Regions from separate parts of the Erythrobacter sp. S158 genome, predicted to be linked through region 2. Evidence: predicted binding sites of a transcription regulator. Region 2 holds the regulator's gene; each other region holds the start of a gene.
The links. The regulator LexA, encoded in region 2, represses DNA repair genes until DNA is damaged. The targets are predictions, from matches to a motif close to GTTCCNCNCTTGTTCT.
Positions count from the first base shown of each region.

Region 1: a site for LexA is predicted at 1,057-1,072, ahead of AC0V6T_RS07195 (recA-like protein). Genes of this name have one in related genera too.
Region 3: a site for LexA is predicted at 1,220-1,235, ahead of recA (recombinase RecA). Genes of this name have one in related genera too.

Region 1 is NZ_CP200279.1:1,441,532-1,443,798, forward strand. Features, by position in the region: gene AC0V6T_RS07190 (Y-family DNA polymerase) at 1-112, opposite strand, end outside; gene AC0V6T_RS07195 (recA-like protein) at 135-1,022, opposite strand; gene AC0V6T_RS07200 (pyridoxamine 5'-phosphate oxidase family protein) at 1,185-1,670, shown strand; gene AC0V6T_RS07205 (sodium-dependent transporter) at 1,729-2,267, opposite strand, start outside.
Region 2 is NZ_CP200279.1:1,200,663-1,202,929, forward strand. Features, by position in the region: gene AC0V6T_RS05985 (ComEC/Rec2 family competence protein) at 1-501, shown strand, start outside; gene lexA (transcriptional repressor LexA) at 525-1,229, opposite strand; gene AC0V6T_RS05995 (molybdopterin molybdotransferase MoeA) at 1,444-2,267, opposite strand, start outside.
Region 3 is NZ_CP200279.1:953,392-955,658, forward strand. Features, by position in the region: gene AC0V6T_RS04790 (response regulator) at 1-1,182, shown strand, start outside; gene recA (recombinase RecA) at 1,346-2,267, shown strand, end outside.

The DNA.
Region 1 (2,267 bases), 240 kb from region 2:
CGGCCATCGCACCGGCCTCTTGCCCCGCGCGGTTTACGGCGTGGATGCGTGGCCCGTGCGCGGTTTCCGTGATGAGGACGGTAGGGTCAGCATCCGCGCCCTCACCAGGCATGCAGACCTTTGCCTCAGGCCCTTCAGGCGCGAGCGACAGCCGCCAGCGATCGACCGACAGTCGGGCGCACCAGACGGCCAGGATACGGCGGGGCGGCGTGCTCGAGTGTGCCGGGGACTTGCGAGGCGCTGCGGGCAGAGAGGCGTCCTTTGTCATAAGTGAGTGTCCATTGTCCGGGAGCATGGCTGCGCGCTCGGAAGAGCTCGGCCTGCCAGGCAGGCACACCGGGAGCGTCTGTATTCCAGAGCGGCGGCTTCGAAACGGCAGGCCGGGCCCGCCAGCGCATCCGCGCCGAGGATAGGTCCGCCTCCGCCTCGATCCGCACCAGCCACAAGGCGATGCCATGCTTTTCAGCAGCAAGGCTGAGCCTGCGCGAGGCGGTGAAATCGAGCACGCGCGGATTGCCCGCGATCTCACCGATGACGCAGGCAAGGTCGCGGCACTTGAGCCCCTCCTCCAGCGCGAACAGCGCATCTTCGGGCTTGTGAGCCTCAACATGGATCAGGCGCTCGCGAAACTCTTCCGGCAGGCCGTGAACGTAAGGCCGCCCACCCATTTGCACCGCACGCGCATCCTGAACCCACAACACGTGTCGGCGATCATCGGCCTCAGCGAGCGGGTCTTCAGGCTGCGCGGTTGCTTGCAGTGCATCGCGTGCCAGAGCCAGCGCCAGTCCTGCCCCACTTGCATCACGGGCGCTGGCGAAAATCTCGCTATGAAGCGGCTGATCGCGAAGGCCCGGTTGCCAGCGCCCTTCCCTCGCCTTCGAGATCGCCGCGATTTCCTCCGCCGACAGAGTATGAGCCGACAAGTGCGGCGCTGCGCCGCCTGCCGGGCGAACCGGAGGACGTGATGGCACGGACAGATCGCGCAGGGCTTTCGCCCCGGAAGGAAGAGCAGGACTGGTCATAGGAACATGTAAAAGACTCGCCCGAGTCTCATTTGTTCCTAATATGTTCTCATTTACCTGTCAGTGCAACGGTTTTTCGAACCGCCTGACCGCAACCGCCAACTCAAATGGAACGTTGCCCCCTGCCCGCGCATTGGATGGATAGACAAAGGAGATACAACAATGCGTTACAATCAAGGCAAAGCCGACGAACTCAAGACCCAATTCTGGAAAGCTCTGGCGGATTCGCCATTCCTGTTCCTCCAACTGGACGGACAGCCTGAAACCGCAGTCCCCATGAGCCCGCAGCTCGACAAGGACGCCGATAGCGCGATCTGGTTCTTCACCCACGCGCACAGCGACTTCAACAAGCTTGGCGCAGCGACCGCAACCTTTCAGGGCAAGGGCCACGACATGTACGCCCGCTTCAATGGCACGCTGACCCGCGAGACGAGCCAGGAGCGTTTCGACCAGTTCTGGAACAACTTCGTCGAGGCCTGGTACGAAGGCGGCAAGGACGATCCCAACATCGTCTTTCTGCGCATGGACCTGGGCGACGCCGAAATCTGGAGTGGCGATCTCGGCCTACTCAACACCGCCAAGATGGCGCTCGGCATGAACGTCCACGACGAAGCCGAGAAGGAGCACGTCGAAGAAGTCGCGCTCTAAAACCCGACCAAAACGAAGAAGGGCCGCTCCTTATCGGGCGGCCCTTTCGATTCAGAGCTTAGCCGAAGAGGCCAACATAGAGGATCACGGTCAGCACGATCGGACAAACATAGCGAACCAGCGCTCTCCACGTCTTGTGCAGCAAACCGTCCAGACCGTTCTCGCTGTCGATCAGCTTCGCATCCGCAATCCAACCGACAAAGATGCAGGTCAGGATCGCACCGATGGGCATGAACAATTTCGCCGTCACACCATCAAGCGTGTCGAAGAAGTTCGTTTCCGCAAAGATCGGGATGAAGCTGAGCGGATAGAAACCTGCCAGATCGTTGAAAGAGAGCGCCGACAGCACCCCAAGAACCGCGGCACCTGCGCCGACGATGACGGTCGCAACCGAACGCGAGATATTGAACTTCTCGAAAACGTAGGCGGTCGGTGCTTCCAGTAGCGAGACCGAGCTGGTCAGCGCAGCGAAGAACACCATCACGAAGAACGCGAGGCCAATCAGCGATCCGAACGGCATGGCCTGAAACGCGATCGGGAGCGACTGGAACATAAGGCCCGGTCCAGCGCTCGCCGAGAGACCCGCAGCAAACACGA
Region 2 (2,267 bases):
ATCCTGCTCATGACAACCCCGATACCTGACGTTCTCATCGGCCGGGAAGGAAGGCACGTTGGTATCACGATCAAGGGCGAAGATGGGAGCCGAAGTCTGCTCTCGCTCAGGGACAGCCGCTCGTCCTACTCGCGTGACAACTTGCTGGAATTGGCAAGCGTTCAGAGCGAACCCATCCCATTGGCCGAGTGGGAAGGCGCTCGCTGTTCGACCGAGTTCTGCACGATCAACCTCGAGCGTGGGGATCGCGAATGGTCGCTCCTGCTTGCGCGCAACCGTGATCTGATCGAGGAACGCGCTCTAGCCGCTGCCTGTGAGCGAGCCGATATTGTAGTTGCCGACCGATTCCTGCCGAGGTCTTGCAAGCCGCGTTGGCTCAAAGCAGATCGCAGCCTGCTTCTGCAAAGCGGTGGATTGGCACTCAACCTCAAGGGCCAGCAAATCGTTAGCGTGGCTGAAAGCCAGGGCTCACATGGATGGTGGCAAGGGGAAGGCGATTAGGCATTCCCCCGCCGACCGATCAATCAGTGATAGCGACGAAGCAAGCCTGCAAGCTTGCCCTGTACTTCGACTTCATCAGGGCCGTAGACCTGCGCGTCATAGGTCGCATTGGCCGGGTCGAGCCGGACCATTGCGCCTTCCTTGTGCAGATACTTCAGCGTTGCTTCCTCTCCGCGGACAAGCGCCACGACGATTTCGCCATCGCGCGCGGTGTTTGTCCGGCGGACGAGTGCGAAGTCCCCGTCAAAGATACCGGCTTCGATCATCGAATCTCCCGATACCTCGAGAGCATAATGCTCGCCCGGGCCAAGCAGCGCAGCGGGAACAGGCAGGGAATTCTGGCCTTCAAGCGCCTCAATCGGGGCACCGGCCGCAATTCGGCCGTGTAGCGGGATTTCGATGACGTCATTGGCTGGCTCTGGCGCCCTTGCCATAACGCTGGAGGCTGAGGCCACCGCGTCATTGGCTGCCAGTGCCGCAGGAGCAGCCTGCGAACGCGGAGAGGTGACCGCGTCTTCGGGAACTTTGATGACCTCAAGCGCGCGCGCCCTGTTGGGCAGGCGGCGGATGAAGCCGCGTTCTTCAAGAGCCGAAATCAGGCGGTGGACGCCTGACTTGCTCTTCAAGTCGAGCGCCTCTTTCATTTCCTCAAAGCTGGGCGAAATACCGGTTTCTTCGAGCCGCTGCTGGATAAAGCGGATCAGTTCATGCTGTTTTGCCGTCAACATTGGCAAGCTCCGTAAAAGCCGCATTATGAGCGCCCGGACCAGGACCGGTCCAAACGCAATGCCAAACTCGCGCACTCTCAGAGGCACCGCCCGCTAAAACGGAACAGGTGCGATACAGAGCACTAACCGCGCACCAATATGGTGAACGAATGTGGAACAAGTAGGCAACTTCGGATTTCAAGTCAAGCGGGCTAAATCCACAAAGCCAAGCATTTCAGCCATTTTCGAGGTTGTAGATGCGAAGCATCTCGCCCGGTGCGACTTCACCCGATCCGGCAGGGCGTTCGATCAGGCAATTGGCTGCGGCGAGTGAGCGGATGGCGCTGGAATCTTGCGAGGCTGCACGGCGCACGCGCTGGCCATCGAAGACACCTCGCACGAATTCGCGGCGTCCGCCGGTTGCGGGCATTGCCTCGACTGCCATCACTGTCTGCGAGGCCGGAATAGGTGCGCGCATCCCCATCGCAGCGCGTATCAAGGGCAGGGCGAAGAGGAACGCGGTCACAAAGCTCGAGACAGGATTTCCCGGCAAACCGAGAACCACTTGCGCGCCGCGCTTTGCGACCATGAGCGGCTTTCCTGGGCGAATTGCGACTTTCCAAAAGGCGATTTCCGCGCCCCATTCGCGCAGCGCGGCTTGCACAAGATCATGATCGCCGACCGAGGCCCCACCGGATGTGATCAGGATATCGCAGTCCTCAGCCTGGGCGAGGGCAGCCGCAAGCGCATCCATGTCATCGCCCACCGGGCCAATAGGTTCGCAGCGACCAACGAGCGGTTGCAGCATGGCAGCGATCATCGCTCCATTCGATGCAGGGATCTGGTTCGGGCCGCAGTTTTCGGGGTCTAAGCTCAGTTCATCGCCGCTATCCAGCACGGCCACTCTTGGCCGGTTGCGGACAGTGAGTTTCGCATGTCCCGCCGCGATGGCGAGTGCAAGCTGTGCAGGTCCTAGCCGGGTTCCGCCTTCAAGCACGATATCGCCCGAGGAGAAGTCGAAACCGCGTTTGCGCACATGCTTGCCCGCGGTCGGGCGCT
Region 3 (2,267 bases), 250 kb from region 2:
GTGGGCCAGCTTGCTGGCGGTGTTGCGCACGACTTCAACAACGTGCTCACCGCGATTATCGGGACGTGCGACCTCATGCTGCTGCGCCACACGCCGGGTGACAGCGACTATGACGACATCCAGCAAATCCGCGCCAACTCCAACCGCGCAGCCTCACTGACACGGCAATTGCTCGCGTTTTCGCGCCAGCAGACCCTGCGTCCTGAAATCCTGCAATTGCCTGACGTAGTCAGCGAAGTGAGCCCGCTGATCAAACGGCTGCTCGGCGAGAAGATCGACTATTACGTCCAGCATGACCGCAACCTCGGTGCGGTGCGCGCCGACCCGCAGCAGCTTGAGCAGGTCATCATGAACCTTGCCGTAAATGCGCGCGATGCGATCAATTCCAATACCGGTCACGGGCGAGCGATGGGCGGTAAGCGGCAGGGACGGATATCGCTCCTCACGCGCAGCCTGGAATCGAACCAGGTGGTTAAGCTCGGCTCCGAAATCCTGCCGCCTGCCGACTACACTGTGCTTATCGTGGAGGATAATGGCGGCGGTATCCCGACCGAGGTCCTGCCCAAGCTTTTCGAACCCTTCTTCACCACCAAGGAACAGGGCAAGGGCACAGGGCTCGGCCTTTCGACCGTCTACGGGATCGTCAAGCAATCGGGCGGCTTTATCTTTGCTGACAACGCCACCGATGCGAGCGGGCGGCCCAAGGGAGCGCGCTTCACGATCTACTTCCCGGTCCACAAGGGCGTGGTCCCGCGCAAGCAGGTGGCCCCTGTGAGCGAGGCGTCCTCCGATTGGTCGGTGGGCGGCAAGATACTGCTGGTCGAAGACGAGGACATGGTCCGCGCCGTCGCCGAACGCGCCTTGTCGCGCGCCGGATATCAGGTCACGCCTTGTGCTGGCGGGGAGGAAGGGCTTGCCGCCATCGAAGGTGACGGCGATTTCGACCTCGTTGTCAGCGATGTCGTGATGCCCGGAATGGACGGGCCCGCCATGGTGCGCGAAATCCGCAAAGCGCATCCAAAGATCCCGGTGCTCTTCATGTCGGGATATGCCGAAGAATCTTTGCGCAAGGATATCGACATTCCCGACATGCACTTCATTCCCAAACCTTTCAGCGTCGCTGCAATCAGCGACAAGGTCGGCGAAGTCATGCGTGCAGCCAAGGCAGCGCAGGACGCCTGATTTATTGCTCATTCACAGGGCGTGTGAAAAAAGTTTTGTTCTACTCTTGTTCTTATGGAACAAACCGTATACATCCGCTCCAACAGGGGGCGCTCGACGGGCATCTCCAACCGGCTGGTTAAAACTCGCTAATCAGCCCTAGGCAAGCGAAGGAGTGCATGCGATGGCTACCAATCTCAAGCTCGTAGAGAAGGAAAAAGACGTGGACCGTCAAAAGGCGCTCGACGCCGCTCTTGCACAGATTGATCGCGCTTTCGGCAAGGGTTCGGCGATGAAGCTCGGCTCGAAAGAGGCGATGCAGGTTGAATCGATTTCGACCGGGTCGCTGGGCCTCGATATTGCTCTTGGCATTGGCGGCCTGCCCAAAGGCCGCGTGATCGAAGTCTATGGCCCGGAAAGCTCGGGTAAGACGACGCTCGCACTGCACTGCATTGCAGAGGCTCAGAAAGCCGGCGGTACGGCGGCCTTCGTCGATGCCGAGCATGCGCTTGATCCGGTCTATGCGAAGAAGCTGGGCGTCGACATCGACGAACTGGTCGTCTCGCAGCCCGACACGGGCGAGCAGGCACTCGAAATTACCGACACGCTGGTCCGCTCGAACGCGGTTGACGTGCTGGTGGTCGACTCGGTCGCGGCGCTTGTCCCGCGCGCAGAAATCGAAGGCGAGATGGGCGATTCCCACGTCGGCCTGCAAGCGCGCCTGATGTCCCAATCTCTGCGCAAGCTGACCGGGTCGATCAATCGTTCCAAATGCATGGTGATCTTCATCAACCAGCTGCGGATGAAGATCGGCGTCATGTACGGCAACCCCGAAACTACGACCGGCGGTAACGCGCTCAAGTTCTACGCTTCGGTTCGCCTCGACATTCGCCGCACCGGCCAGATCAAGGACCGCGACGAGGTGATCGGCAACTCGACCCGCGTGAAAGTGGTCAAGAACAAGGTCGCCCCGCCGTTCAAGCAGGTCGAATTCGACATCATGTATGGCGAAGGCATCTCCAAGATCGGCGAGATTCTCGATCTCGGCGTGAAGGCCGGCATCGTCGAGAAGTCGGGCAGCTGGTATTCCTATGACAGCGTCCGCA